2 regions of the Peribacillus sp. TE19612 genome follow, and region 1 is predicted to be linked to the other one. Evidence: riboswitches for the same ligand, from Rfam matches in the RefSeq annotation. Region 1 holds a riboswitch; the other holds the start of a gene.
What was found. Region 1 has a riboswitch for lysine ahead of ACZ9AO_RS15325 (amino acid permease). Riboswitches for the same ligand answer to the same signal wherever they lie in the genome.

Region 1 (8,011 bases):
CCAGGATTTCCGGCTTCCAAAGTACAAAGTACAGGACCGTGGACGCGACGACAATTCCTCCCGAAACGATCGGCAGCAGGATCTTCCATGTTACCCCTGATATGAAAATCATTCCGAGCATGATTGACATGATGACAAGCGAGGTGCCCAAATCCGGCTGTTGCATGATTAACAATAAAGGGGCACCGGTGACAAGACCGATTTTAATAAGCAGCCAGATATCCGTTTGAATCGTTTTCAGCGTGTTTTTGAGATGATGGTTCGATATGACATTCGCTAAAGCCAGGATCAGGAAAACCTTCATGAATTCCGATGGCTGAATCGAACCGATTCCCGGAATGATGAACCAACTTTTCGCACCATTCCGGACAGGAACGATGCTTTCCGGCATAATGATCAGTAAAAAAAGTAAAAATAATCCGAAACCATAAGCGTACCAAGAGATTTTTTTCAACTGGTCCGAATCCAGTGTGATGAACCCTAATACGATTCCAATTCCCACTATATACCAAAAAATTTGTTTTATTAAGAAGTTTTCAGCGTACTGTCCAGTCGTTTGGGCACTATAGATTGCCAGGCAACTTCCAACGCATAATAACAGCAATATTGTGACCAAAGAAAAATCTATTCGAGATGAAAATTTATTTTGTTCTTCCATACTAAACTCTCCCTTAAAAAGGCTCCTGCGATACATCTATAAATACACTTATTCATTATACTTTAAACAAATAAAATCACAACTATATCGAAGAATAGTTTACAGGCCTCATGGAGTTATTTCCATGAAGCCTGCAGGCATGGAGAGCTATGCATGTGATTCCTTTGATTTTCTCCGTTTCAGCAATAGGCTGACCAATCCATTGCCCGGGGAAAAGAGAAAGGCCAATCCGAATAATATGGCGGCCGAACCCACCATGCAACCTGATATCGAGGCATCCAAAATGGTGGCTGAATAGTAGCCGATGACGGAACTTAGCACCCCGACCCCAATACTGACCAATATCATGCGGCTTAAACGGTCTGACAGCAGATAGGCCGTTGCCGCAGGTATGATGAGCATCCCAACTACTAAAATGGAACCTACACTATCAAAAGAAGCAACAGTTGTCAGTGAAATGAGGCTCATCAATAAGTAATGAAAGAACAGTACAGGAATTCCCATCGCGGCAGCAAGTGCTGGATCAAAAGAAACGAGTTTAAACTGTTTGAAGAAAAGGAAAATCAGTATGAGGTTCAGGATAAAACAACTGCCGACTATCCAAACAGCTTTTGGTCCAGCCTCGATTCCCGCGATTGTCATCGTGTTCCACGGAGTATAGGCTATTTCCCCATAAAGGACATGTTCCAGGTCAAAATCTATTTGTTGCGTGTACAAGCTCACAAGTACGATCCCCGTTGCAAAAAGGGAAGTGAATACAATCCCGATCGCAGCGTCGGATTGAACGCCCGACGATTGGAAAAGCTGGATCAAGAATACGGTAAGCAAGCCGAGCGCTGCAGCCCCGATCAGCATTGGAACCGAATCACGGGTTCCGGTTATTAAAAATGCCAATACGATTCCCGGCAAAACGGAATGACTGATTGCATCCCCAATCAACGTCATTTTCCTGACTATCAAAAAACACCCTAATACACTGCAAGAACCCGCCACTAATGCTCCGACTAAGATAATCCAAAAATCATTCATGATGAGTGGCTCCCTTTCCTTCTATCCTTTTCGAGAGAATATTTCTTTTTCGTCGAAACCCTTCTCCATATAGATGAAAGCACTCCGCGTTTAGGTGCAAAAAGCATGGAAAAGAAAAACCATACCGTCGCGGATAAGACAATTAACGGTCCTGTCGGCAAATCATTGACAGATGTACTGATCAACGTTCCAGACACACCGCTCAACATTCCGAATATACCAGACAGGATGACCATGATATGCAGGCGCTCCGTCCAATATCTCGCGGATACCGCAGGTGTTATCAGTAAAGATGCCATCAATACGACGCCTACAGCCTGGATACCGATCACTACAGCTGCCACGATCAGCATCATGATGAAATAATCCAGAAAAACAACCGGCAATCCCATTCCCTTAGCAAACCCGGGATCAAAGGACAGTAATTTGAATTCTTTAAAAAATACGGTACAAGTGAAAATGAGAATAAAGGAAACCGTCATCATCATATATACATCGGACATGACCATTGACGCCGTCTGTCCGAATAAAAAGGTATCCAATCCACTCTGGTTCCCATACTCGCTCTGCTGGATTTGCGTAAGCATCACAATTCCGAAACCAAAGAAAGAGGATAAGACGATTCCCAAGGCCGCATCCTGCTTGATCTTACTGTATCTCGTAAGCACACTGATCAAGAAGACAGCGACTAAGCCAGCCAGGGCGGCACCTATCAAAAAGTAGGAAGTGGATTTCACTCCAGTTAACATGAAGGCGACACAGATACCGGGTAACGCTGCATGTGCGAGCGTGTCGCCAAGCAAAGACTGCTTTCTGAGGTAGGCAAAGCTGCCGATGACCCCGCTGCTTAATCCGAGGAACATCGTGCCAAGCAATATCCACCTTGTATTTGGATCGGTGATAATGTCCATTATATTCATCGTGTACACCTCATTTTAATAAAAGGCCGGACTTTGTGTCTGATAGTATCGCTAGGCGGCCTCCATATGTTGCCTGTAGGTATTCGGGAATGAACACTTCATCTGTCGGACCTATTTTCATCACCTTCTTATTCAATAACATCGTCCAGTCGAAATATTCCTTCACGGTGGATAGGTCATGGTGCACAACCAGAACGGTTTTGCCTTTTTCCTTCAATTCCATCAGCAATTGTATGATCGCTTTCTCTGTTGCGGCATCCACCCCTACGAACGGTTCATCCATAAAATAAATATCCGCTTCCTGTGCCAATGCACGGGCCAGGAATATCCGTTGCTGCTGTCCGCCTGATAGCTGGCTGATCTGGCGGTTTGCGTATTCAGCCATCCCCACCTTCTCCAGGCACTCCATCCCCTTCTGCCTTTCGGACTTCCCTGGTCGCCTCAGCCATCCGAGATGACCATATCTGCCCATCATCACGACATCAAGTGCGTTGGTCGGAAAATCCCAATCCACTGACTCCCGCTGTGGTACATAGCCGATACTCTTCCTCATCGATTTATAAGTAGAGCCCTTTATCGTGATGTGCCCCGATATTTTTGGGATCAATTCGAGTATCCCCTTTATCAAAGTGGACTTCCCTGCTCCATTGGGGCCTATGATACCGATTAAATTCCCTTCCGGCACCTCAAATGAGACATCTTCGACAACTGGCTTCTTATGATAAGCAATCGTTAAATTCTCGACCTTCAAAGCTGCTTGATTCATAGTTTCTCCCCCCTATTTCAAAGCACGGACGATGGTGTCCGTATTATGACGGACCATTCCGATATACGTTCCTTCTTCCGTCCCTCTTTCACCCATGGCATCCGAGAACAATTCACCGCCGATTTCCACTTTGTGGCCCTGCTTACCTGCTCCTTGAATGACAGCCTCGATAGCCTTCCTCGGTACGCTTGACTCTATGAAAATCGCTTTTATTTTGTTCTCCACAAGATAGTTCCGCATATCCGTCACATCTTTTGATCCATATTCCGATAATGTATTGATCCCTTGGAGCCCTCTTACGTCCAGGCCATATGACTCCCCGTAGTACCCAAAAGCATCATGTGCTGTAACGAGCACCCGTTGGTCTTCAGGTACTTTATTGATTTCCTCATGGACATACTTATCAAGTTCCTCCAATTGCAGAACGTATTCCTCATAATTTTCACGATACTCCGCTTCATGATCCGGGTCCTTGGCAATCAATTCTTTCTTAACTGCCTCCGCCGCAACGATCCAAAGCTTTACATCAAACCATACGTGGGGATCATGCTCCTTTTCACCCACTTTGCGAAGTTGGTTCTCCTTGAAGTCTTCCGTTACGGCAATCGTCGGTTTATCCTTGCTCATCATTTCAAATATATCCGTCATTTTCCCTTCAAGATGCAATCCGTTATAAAAAATCATATCAGCCGAATCCAGTGTCTTCACATCACCCTGCGTCGCTTTATATAGATGGGGGTCGACTCCCGGTCCCATTAAACTTGTGACCTCGACATGTTTACCGCCGATATTCTCAACCAAATCTCCAATCATTCCCGTTGTTGTAACGACATCCAGCTTGCCATTGCCATTATCGCTTTCGGCCGTATCATTGCCGCACCCCGTTAAAACCAGCAATGCAGCAAGCACGCCTCCAATAGATTTAAGAAAACCCATCCATATTCCCTCCCTTTTTCATCTTTCTAAAATAGTTTGCCATGTGCAAAACTAAGTGTAAATTTTTTTACATTGTCGTAAATGCTAAAAAGTTTCCTCTACACAACTTATTTTATACTATACACAAATATACAAAAAAAGTGCAACTATTTTTAAACATTTCAAAAAGGCAAATGACTTTTACACACAGCAAAAACTGTCAGGAAGCCCCACTAGCAGCTTCCTGACAGTCAGTCATTCCGTATGATGAAATTATATTTATATTGTGGAGTTTTACTGGTGAACATAACTAGGGGAGCTATTTCTGGACGACGTGAAATTCACGAGTAAACGCGGTTTCCACGCATAAAGCCGCGGACTTCTTGACGGGCATTGCCACTCATTTCTCCTGTTTCAAGGAAATGGCCAAGTACGCAAATCCCAATTCGATTCCGCAAAGCACAAACAGGGTGATTAAAGTTTGGAACATCATGATTTCCTCCTCCTCTAAGACTTAGACCAATCTTAAAGGATGAAACCAATACCATAACAAGACCTTATTTGAAGAAATCTTCAGCAGTCCCACACTGTTCCCTTGCCCTGAAATGGGTTTCATACTGTACAATATAAAAAAAGAAAAACGGTGATACCATGACAAATATTAAAAAAATAGCTCAATGTGCTGGTGTATCTGTCTCAACAGTGTCTCGTGTATTGAATGATCATCCATATGTAAGCCCCGATAAAAGAAAGAGCGTCTTAGAAGCAATCAATCGTTTGAATTATACGAGAAACATCAACGCCATTCATCTATCAAAAGGGAAAACCAACCTTATCGGCGTCATCATCCCATTCAACAATCACCCATATTACGGGGCAATCGTTAACGGAATCACAAAACAGGCAAATGCAATTGGCTGTCATATCGTCATCTTTCAAACAAATTATGACAGGGAGAAAGAGATCCAGGCTTTTAATATGCTGCAAATGAAGCAGCTCGATGGCATTATCGTTTGTTCAAGGATTTCGGAAATGAAAATCCTCTTGGATTATCAAAAATACGGACCGATTATTTTATGTGAAGATACCGCCCAGGCTGAATTCTCATCCATCAGCATTGATCATTATGCAGCTTTCTCCTGTGCCCTTGAGTACGTGATTGCTAAAGGATATAAGAAAATCGGATACAGCCTTGGCCGTAAAAAGAGCAGAAACAGTTCCCATCGTACAAAGGCCTTTAACGATATCATGAGTAAACATCAACTGATAAACAATAAAGCATGGCTGTTTGAAGGCAGTTATCACATCAAAGACGGTGAACAATTGTTTCAGGAATGGAATTCGATGATGGATAAACCTGAAGCCATCATCATCACGAATGATGACACGGCGGCGGGCTTCATTCTTACCGCTAAGAAATCGGGTATAAGGATACCGGAAGATGTGGCCATTCTCGGCTTCAATAATGATAGCCTTGGCGAAATGCTCGACATCACGACCATTTCCTTACCGCTGGAATGGATCGGGAAAATGGCAGTGGATCTCTTTGAGAATCCTGAAGAGGTCAAACATGTAAAACTGGACTATGCCCTAATAAAACGGAAAACCGTTTAGTTATCAGGATGTGCTATATTTTAGTATATCGTCACTTGATTCTTCCTTCCTGCCATCATTCATTAACTAGGAAAAAATAACCACATAAAATAATCATTGCGATATCCCAGAAGTTATTTTATAATTTTGATATAGTAAAGTTTACTCAATTACTAGCAATCTATTCGCGATTGCATGAATTTCATGAGTAAAATCGTCCGACGTCACCTACAAACTGACGCCAACGATTTTAGAAAATTGAATACTTCCTCATTTACCGATGAGTTAGAGGCTGCAGCTTATAAAAGTAAAGCGGACGAGATTCTGGAAAATTAAAGACTCCGTTTGAAAGGATAAGTTGCCGAAGTTAGGGTATATTCCATGTATATTCTTGCTGGCGGTGTTACCGAACAGGAACACCACTGTCACGTTTTTTCAAAAAGCGTGGGGAGCTATCTTCGGAAGGATAAACGGGTTTATTATAAACAGCCGTCGATCTTTTTCGACTGCTGTTTTTTTATTTTTCGTTCCCTTCCAATAAAAAGGAGTGTAACATCAATTGTCAAATTCACAATCACCAACAAGCCCTACTGAACTGAAAAGGAGCCTGAAAGCGCGTCATTTAATGATGATTTCATTAGGCGGAACGATTGGAACAGGTTTATTTTTAGCAAGTGGCGGTGCCATTCATTCAGCCGGTCCCGGCGGTGCCTTGGTGGCATACGCGGTCATCGGCATCATGGTTTATTACTTAATGACAAGTCTTGCAGAAATGGCGGCTTTCATGCCAGTGGCCGGTTCGTTCCGTGTCTATGCATCCAAATTCGTCGATCCGTCTTTCGGTTTTGCGATTGGTTGGAACTACTGGTATAACTGGGCAATCACTATTGCCGCCGAATTGGCTGCCGTTGTCTTAATTATGAAGTTCTGGTTCCCGGATAGCCCTTCATTTATCTGGAGTGCCATTGCGTTAATCACTATGTTTCTTATCAATTACATGTCAGTTAAAGGTTTCGGGGAAACAGAATTCTGGTTTGCCATGATCAAGGTCGTGACAGTCGTCATTTTCTTGATTACGGGTGTTCTGATCATTCTCGGAATCATGGGTGGGAATGACCCAATTGGTTTTTCCAATTTCACAATGGGCGAAGGTCCCTTTAACGGAGGGTTCTTCACGATTCTAGGCGTATTCATGGCTGCTGGCTTTTCATTCCAAGGAACGGAATTGCTTGGAGTGACTGCTGGTGAAAGTGAGGACCCAGAAAAAAATATTCCTAAAGCAATCAGATCCGTTTTCTGGCGCATCCTCTTGTTCTATATCCTTGCAATTTTCGTTATTGGAATGATCATTCCGTTTACGGATTCACGTTTATTGAGTCAAGATGTTGCCGTAAGTCCATTCACGCTTGTATTTGAACGTGCCGGCCTTGCATTTGCTGCATCCATCATGAACGCGATCATTTTATCATCCGTACTCTCTGCAGGTAACTCTGGCATGTACGCTTCAACGCGTATGCTATGGGACTTGGCACGTGATGGGAAAGCACCGAAATTCCTAGGTAAGTTAGATAAAAGAGGAGTGCCCGTGAATGCACTTATCGTGACTTCTTTAGTTGGCTGCGTTGCATTCTTAGCTTCATTTTTCGGGGATGGCGTCGTTTATATCTGGTTATTGAACGCTTCCGGCATGGCAGGATTCGTCACCTGGGTAGGGATTGCGATTGCCCATTATCGGTTCCGCAAAGCTTACGCAGCTCAAGGCCTTGATATGAATGCTTTACCATTCCGGGCAAAAGGCTTCCCATTCGGACCTATATTCGCACTTGTCCTTTGTATTATCATTATCATCGGACAAGGCTATCAGGCTTTCAGCAGCGATGGGATCGACTGGAATTCAATGTTCGTTTCCTACATTGGCTTGATTCTATTTTTCGTCCTATGGTTCGGCTATAAAATTAAGCATAAAACAAAAATCATTCCGCTTGAGGAATGTGACCTTAAATCAAAATAATACGCAAAGGACCTGTTCTTCCCTAACCGGAGAAGAACAGGTCCTTTTTTCATTTCAAATGATAAACACGGCATTCATATGGTTGCAGGGGTTTGCTGGAGACTCCTTCTTCCTCCTGA
Region 2 (8,011 bases), on a different contig from region 1:
AAGGTATTCAATTTATTATGTCCTGAAATAATAAGAAAAAATGAAGGAGAGGCCAAATGAAAAACAATAAATTATATCAAGTAATTATCGCTATTTTTATATTTGTCTTAATGGTCGATCAGTCGGTCTATGCAATGGAATGGGAAGATGAAGAAGGACCCATAAGCTTTAAAATTGAGATGTTACCTTGGGAGATTGTAAACAACATTATTCCTGATAAAACAAATTTCACCATAATCGATATTGAAACTGGGTTATCATTTAAGGTACAACGAAGAGCAGGTAGCCATCATGCCGATGTACAGCCATTAACCAAAGAAGATACTCAAATCATGAAGAAAATTTATAATAATAAATGGAGTTGGAATAGAAGAGCCATTATTGTATTAATCAATAATCAAATGATTGCTGCATCTATGCACGGAATGCCACATGGTGCTGGTGCTCTTCCAAATGGTTTTTCAGGTCATTTTTGTGTTCATTTCTCTGGAAGTATTACGCATCGTTTGAAAAACGAAGATCTTTCTCATAAATTAATGATATTGAAAGCCGCTGGTAAGCTTGATGATTATATACAAACGGTAAATCCTTATGAACTTATACGTATTTTTACCATTGCCATTAATCAAGGAAATCAGGAATTATTAGCAATGACCTTATCAAATCCGAGTCACCCTAACCGTGTCAATAAACTTGTTAAAGATATTACATATTTTGGAGTAGTTGACCCTTTAAGACAACCGCCTGAACAGCTAAATGGTCTATTTCTCGTGGATGTACCTGTTCAAGTAGCTATACATAAGAAGAAGGATGGCAAAGAAAAAAAGGTTATGCATTTTATGATCCGAAAGGAGAGTTTGACCGATCGTTGGTTTATTGATCAAGATGCAATTTATGAAGATTTGAAGTGAAAATTGTGAATGTTCAAAGAAACCAACCCAGGAGGTGCATTCATTGAGATTAACATGGATTGCCGGACTTTTGCTATTTGTTCAACCAGTGAATATTTCTGAAAGCTTATCGGTAACCCACCAAGGACAAACGATTGCCAGTGTCAACCAGGCTGATATTACTATGCCCTTACTGGATGTTCCTATCATGGACGTGGATAAATATAATCAATTTGTCGAAAAAATAGACCGGCAAGTGTACCAAAAACCTGTAAATGCCACAATGGACAAACAAGGTAATATTCTTCCTGGGCGGGCAGGTTACAAGCTATACCATCAAGCCTTTAAAGAGCAATTTCATTCCTTCTTATACAGTAGTAGATCATACAAACTAGAAGTACCTTTGCTTGCTATTCATCCAAAAGTTGACAGCGAATTACTTGCGGAAATTCGTGAAAAAAAGATAGGGGAATATAGAACCTATTTTAATGTCAACAATAAAAATCGTTCAAATAATATCTCACTTGCTGCAGAAGCCATTAATAATTATGTCGTGTTTCCAGGAGAGGTCTTTTCATTTAACCAAGCTGTTGGCAAGAGATCAGTAGAAAAAGGATATTTGCTCGCTCGAGTTATCGTTAAAGGAGAGTTTTCTGAAGGGATTGGCGGAGGGATTTGTCAGGTTTCATCCACCTTGTTTAATGCTATCGACAATGCAGGGTTGCAAACGATTCAACGCTATTCCCATACAAGGAGCGTTCCGTATGTTCCATCCGGCCGCGATGCAACAGTAAGCTGGTATGGGCCTGATTTTAGTTTTAAAAACAAGTACAATCAACCTATCCTGATCCGGGCTACGATCCAAGGAGGAATGGTAAGTATCATGGTTTACTCTTCAGATATGATTAATTATAAATTACGAAAAATTCCCGATGCTTCAAAGCAGCTATCCAAAGAACAAATTTTTCGTTTGTAAAAGTACACTTATACGAATGGGTACACCTTAGGCAAACTTGGTTATATATATAGAAGAAACTCGTAAAAACAGCCTTTGCTCATTGGAGCAAGGTCTTGTTTAGAGGTGGGGAGGAAACAGCTTTTTCTTTATCGGGACAGATTACTTGAACAAGCCAAACAATGTCTATGCTACAATCATTACAAGCATGGCCATTAATATAAGTTGATGTTTGGGAGATCACTATGGGGAAAATAAAAATAGCTTTACTGCACCTATTGCCCATCGCTGGTGATGTGGAGCATAACCAAAAACTAATTGAACAAGCCATTCATATTGCAGCAAATAATAATGCCGAATGGATTATAACACCCGAACTATGTGTCAGCGGACTTCAATTCAATCATAAGATTGGGACTGGATGGATTAACAAGCAACCTGATGCTTGGATGAATAATTTGAGCCGTAAACTAAAGAATTTGAAAAGCACTGTATTTTTGGGCTGCCCTGAAAAAGGCAGTGACGGAGAGTTGTATAATTCTGTGTTTGTCATAGATAAAAAAGGTCATTTAATAGGTAAACAGAGTAAAATCAGTGTTATTGATGATTGGTCAGCCCCAGGGGAAGTATTAGAGCCAATAAAAACAGACAATGTTGAGGTTGGTATTATGATTTGTGCAGACGCATATAACAAAGATATTGCTTGCACCTTATCTGAAAAAGGAGCAGAAATATTACTTGCACCGTCTTCCTGGGGTCCCGGATTACATGGTCCGGAGGGAGAATGGGAACAAAGGTCACTAGAAACAGGGCTGCCCGTGATAGTCTGTAATCGTACCGGCGAAGACGAAACGGTCCGTTTTTGGGATGCAGAAAGCATGATCATAAAAAATGGTGTACCCCTCCTGACTCATAAATCAAAACAATCAGCCATACTTACCTTTGAATGGGATTTACAAAGCATGGAATTACTATCCCCTCATTTCGACATCGATTACATATAATGAGAACATACATGAACTCTTGTTGAAAGAAAGGGTGCGCTAGTGAAGAAACGGAGCTGTCATTAAGGCAGCTTTTTCTTATTGCTAGAGGCAGGTTAGTCCAACAGTGCCGTTTGGACTTTGTTCAACAATTGGGACATTTTCTTGAAAAAGAGAAGGGTTTATTCGTAGGTAAATCGAAGTTAATCAAAGGAATAAATGTTCAAACCACTTTTGATGAAATATTCACTTACACTGACATACTGTTGTCAGCATTAGACGTTTACAATAGCTATCGGAACTGCAACTAGGAAATCACCCGGTGACCCTAAATATTGAAGTATAGTTACTTACTCAACATTGAGGAGGAAATCGATTATGAGCGAAACAAAGACATTAAGAGGACTCACCACCGTCAGTTTTTGGGCGGATGATCTAGTGGCGGCAAAGAAGTGGTACGCAGAGCTGCTGGGTACCGACCCATACTTCGAACGCCCGGGATATGCCGAGTTTCGCCTCGGGGACTACCAGCACGAGCTGGGCCTAATCGATAGCCGCTACGCGCCCGGTGGTTCGTCGACCGGAGCGGCCGGGGGTGCCGTCGTGTACTGGCACGTCGACGATGTGACAGCAACTTTCGAGAAGCTGCTGTCTATGGGAGCGAAAGAACACGAGGCACCCACAGTTCGCGGTCAGGGGTTCATTACTGCTTCCGTGGTTGATCCCTTTGGGAATATCCTAGGCATTATGTACAATCAGCACTATTTGGATGTTCTGGATTCATCTTATGGAACTATACATAAGAAGATAATAAATGGATGGTACCCTTGCGTTATCTCCCGAAAAAAAGTATCTCTTGTGAGGGACTTTTTGATTTGTAAAAGGAATATAAAGCTAAATAAATGTAAGCCGCATTCCTCCGTTGAAAAATGCGGCTGTTTCAAAAATTATTTAAGGGTTTAATACCCTCGATTCCGATCTACCATTCCACTTAAAGGTTGTTCACTTGAAAATCGCCTTAAATTTTCTATGAAAAAGTTGCTCACTTCGTTAATCGTACTTGGCCCTGACAGGTGGGAAGTGATAAACACATTGGGCATGGACCGGAAGGCATGTTCTTTTGGCAACGGTTCTGTCTCAAATACATCAAGGACTGCTCCCTGAAGATGTCCTTTCCGCATGACAGATAGTAAATCCCCTTCATCTATCAATGCTCCACGGCCAACGTTGATAAGGTAAGCGTTGGGTTTCATCGCTAAAAGTAGGTCCTGGTTAATGATATGATAAGTGGAATCCGTTAAAGGAAGCGTCAGGACCAAATAATCCAGATCTTTTACAAATTCACCCCATTGATCTGGAGTAAAGTGGAGATCCACAAGTGTTGCTTGTTTTCCACTAAAGCTTAACCCATGTACATTCATATCAAATGCTTGGGCTTTACGAACAAGTTCAGCGCCAATCGATCCAAGTCCAGCGATCCCGATTGTTTTCCCTTTTAGGGTTTCAGAAATGAAAGGATCCCACCTCCGCTCCAATTGCGATTGTTTCATCCGAGGACCGTCTTTCACTATGTCCAAGAGAAACAAAAATACGTATTCAGAAATGTAAGCACCGAATTGGTCAATAATTCGAGTTATTGTAATGTTTTGAGGTATCGAATTGTCTGCAATCAAATCATTGACCCCTGCTCCAATTGATTGAAACCAGCGAACAGATGAGGCTATTGGTTTACATAGTAATTGTGTAGGGAAATTCCACCCCAAGATAACTTCAGTGCCTGGTAAATATTTTTCTGCTTCCTCCAAAGTTTTCGCTGTCTTCACCGATATAAACCCACTATTGCGGATACGATCAGCATAAGCATCGACCTCTGTCTGAATAGGACTAAATACAAGAATGTTTGGTTTGTGTGTACCCCCCATTGGCTCTCTCCTTATTGATTCTTTATATATAGTATAAATTCTTCCACCTGAGCCGTACATGGATAAAAAAACAGTGCATGTCTTTCGAGTATGCACTGCTTTTTAAAATTTCTCCAGAATCATTAGTTTTATTTATTTAATAAAATGGCTTCTGCGTTACCAGGCTGTAGAGCTGTTTGCAGTGCTCTTTTTTCTTCATCGTTTAAAGGGACCAATGGTAACCGGACGCCTCCAACATTTAACCCCCGCATATTTAATGCTGATTTTACTGGTGCCGGGCTTGGTGCAGCAAATAATGCTTTCATGATTGGAAGAAGTGTACGATGTGTAGCGGCAGCACCATGGACATCACCATTTTTAAAGCTATTGATCATTTCTTGCATTTCATTACCAATTATGTGTGAAGAAACCGAAACGATGCCTGCTCCACCGATGGCTAAAACCGGTAATGTTAACCCATCATCGCCGCTGTATAAAGTAAAGTCACTAGTTGTTTTGCTTATGATTTGTGCCATGGCATCCAAGTCACCACTTGCTTCTTTTACTGCCACGATATTGTTGATTTTTGAGAGGCTAACAATCGTCTCCACTGACATGTTTACAACACTTCGACCTGGAATATTATAAAGCATTACCGGTAATGAAGTGGAATGGGCAATAGCGCTAAAGTGCTGAAATAATCCTTCTTGAGCCGGCTTGTTATAGTATGGGGTAACGAGCATGATTCCGTCGACTCCTGCTGCCTCCGCTTGCCTTGTTAAGCTGATAGAAGCTCTCGTGTTATTTGAGCCGGTTCCTGCTATGACTGGAACTCTTCCATCAACAATTTCCACAACAAATTTGAATAAATCCACTTTCTCTTCTTGAGTTAATGTAGGGGACTCTCCAGTTGTACCAGCTATTACTAATCCATCAGAACCATTAGCAATTAAATAGTTTACTAAAGTTCTCGTAGCATTAAAATCAACCTCATCATTATGATTGAACGGGGTAACCATTGCGGTTAAAACTTGGCCAAAATTCATAACTTCACACCCTTTTGTATAATTTTTAAAAATATTCAGAGGTGGTTAGGGCCATTCAGGGGTAAACGCAAAAAAGCAACAACGAGGATTCGCTGCTGCATTAGAAACAATATTTACCAAGAAAATGTTTCCGCGCATAAGATAGCCCTCCATATAGTTTCCTATATGACAGTCCTGTATTTATTCAATAGCAGAACCAGCTTCAAGAACATGAGATTCTTTCCGCTTCGGCAAATTCCCCTTTCCACAATAGTCATAGGATCTCATTCTCCTCAAAATGTGTACTAATGGTCTTTGCTCCTCTATCCTCACTTCAAAAAAAATTGAAGTAAGAAAATATTTAATTGATTGTAATATAACAGGGAATCCATTCTGTTGCAAGGACAATTTGTTTTATATGTAATCTTTTCTTGTGGACTGGCTTTTGTATCAAGGAAAACCCTAGAGAAATCCTTTTATTCAAGGAATCCGAATGATAGTGGGAATCCATAGGCTGGATTCCTGAAAGATTTGCCATTGAAGCTTCGAGGTGGCGAACTTGGTGATAAAGGCTTAATTGAGTTTGCTAAACGAAACTACTGGTCGTTAAATGGGGAGCAGGTGTGCGAGACTCCTGCGGGAAAAGTGTGTCCAGGGGAGAGACCCCGAAGGCGCACACCCGGACCCCCCGGGGAAAGCGAGCGCCTGGAGGCAACATTCAAAGTATACAAAACCGTAAAAAAACTGTAGACAATTAATTATTCAATTAATTGTCTTTTTTATCCTGCTGAATAGAGAAGAATATGAAGGAGTCATTCAGAACTTCCTGCCCCCCGTCTCCCTTAGGGGAGTTTTTAATTTTTTCCCAATCCTCTATAAAGTCTTAAGCATTAAACATCGGTTGCGTTGTAGCGGGACAAATAGTTTTAACGGAACAAATAGATGAAAGGCTAATAGTGAAATTACCCATTGCTCTGTCAGTAACTATCACTTGTCCGGTAACAGAATCAAAACTGCGCAACTCTACAAATATAGGTTTAAATGGTTCAGCGGTTGTAGTGAATCCAATGATTGAACCTATGGTAGAATTTCTTAAAAACTCACTTATTTGTTGTCGGGTCTGACATGCTTGTCCGATTGGCGAAAATCTTTTTTGTTTATGCCCTTTGTCCTTTGCTTTATCACAGCAGGATGACTTATCACAGCAGGATGACTTATCACAGCAGGATGACTTATCACAGCAGGATGACTTATCACAGCAGGATGACTTATCACAGCAAGATGACTTATCACAGCAGAATGACTTATCACAGCAGGATGATTTATCATGGCTGGATGAATTATGACCGCAGAATGGATTATGACGGCATAAAAAATCATTACTTAAATTCATAAATATCACTCCTTTTTCTACTATATATATGAGATAAAACAAAACATGCTTGTACAAATTTACTAAATTCCCTGCCTTTATCGTATCCGTCCATGAATATTTCTAAGTAATGTTTCGTGAATCGTAACTGTCTATAAGGCAGTTACAAACAGGAATTGTTTTACGTGTTATAGAAAGTCATATTAGGGAGGGATCCATAGATGTCAAACCTTGAAAATGAAGAAATGCTAACAGGAGGGAATGTTTCTGAAGTTTATCGTTCAGGAGATACTGTGCGACGGGAATTAAAGCCTGATAGTCCCAAGATTCATAAGCTATTAAAGCATTTGGAGAATAAAGGTTTCAGTTATGCACCAAAGTTTTTAGGTATTGATGAAAAAGGAAGAGAAATATTATCATTTATTGAAGGAGAAGCTGGTAATTATCCTTTAAAGGAATACATGTGGTCAGATGATGTCTTAATGGAAATAGCGAAAATGCTCCGTCTTTATCATGATTCTGTCAGTGATTTTTCATTTGATGACAGCTGGCAACCGATAGATAACACCCCCCAACAACCTGAGGTGCTATGCCATAATGATTTTGCGATGTACAACATTATTTTTAACCATAAAAAACCAATGGGTATTATTGATTTTGATGTTGCTGGACCTGGTCCAAGACTTTGGGACATAGCTTACACACTTTATACTTGCGTTCCCTTAAGCAGATTTCATCTTTCTGAAGCAGGTGAGAAAGTTTATTACCATTCATTACAGCATGGCACCCGTATAAAACAAAGAGTCAGATTGTTTCTTGAATCTTACGGTGAGGGAATAGAAGCAGACTATTTGGAAATGGTATTGCTGCGATTAGAAGGGTTAT

Region 2: linked by a shared signal. The riboswitch ahead of dapA (4-hydroxy-tetrahydrodipicolinate synthase) and the one ahead of ACZ9AO_RS15325 (amino acid permease) in region 1 are both predicted to bind lysine.

The regions. Positions count from the first base shown of each region.
Region 1 covers NZ_JBWCCL010000008.1:83,021-91,031, reverse strand. Annotated here, with positions in the region: gene ACZ9AO_RS15355 (FtsW/RodA/SpoVE family cell cycle protein) at 1-658, opposite strand, end outside; gene ACZ9AO_RS15350 (metal ABC transporter permease) at 806-1,687, opposite strand; gene ACZ9AO_RS15345 (metal ABC transporter permease) at 1,684-2,607, opposite strand; gene ACZ9AO_RS15340 (metal ABC transporter ATP-binding protein) at 2,618-3,373, opposite strand; gene ACZ9AO_RS15335 (metal ABC transporter solute-binding protein, Zn/Mn family) at 3,386-4,309, opposite strand; gene ACZ9AO_RS15330 (LacI family DNA-binding transcriptional regulator) at 4,940-5,902, shown strand; lysine riboswitch at 6,160-6,344, shown strand; gene ACZ9AO_RS15325 (amino acid permease) at 6,441-7,892, shown strand; gene ACZ9AO_RS15320 (glycoside hydrolase family 13 protein) at 7,942-8,011, opposite strand, start outside.
Region 2 covers NZ_JBWCCL010000018.1:18,140-26,150, reverse strand. Annotated here, with positions in the region: gene ACZ9AO_RS23515 (hypothetical protein) at 57-911, shown strand; gene ACZ9AO_RS23510 (VanW family protein) at 955-1,866, shown strand; gene ACZ9AO_RS23505 (carbon-nitrogen hydrolase family protein) at 2,091-2,849, shown strand; partial or broken gene ACZ9AO_RS23500 (VOC family protein) at 3,207-3,614, shown strand; gene ACZ9AO_RS23495 (D-2-hydroxyacid dehydrogenase) at 3,788-4,750, opposite strand; gene dapA (4-hydroxy-tetrahydrodipicolinate synthase) at 4,879-5,775, opposite strand; lysine riboswitch at 5,910-6,088, opposite strand; gene ACZ9AO_RS23485 (hypothetical protein) at 6,921-7,100, shown strand; gene ACZ9AO_RS23480 (phosphotransferase) at 7,348-8,011, shown strand, end outside.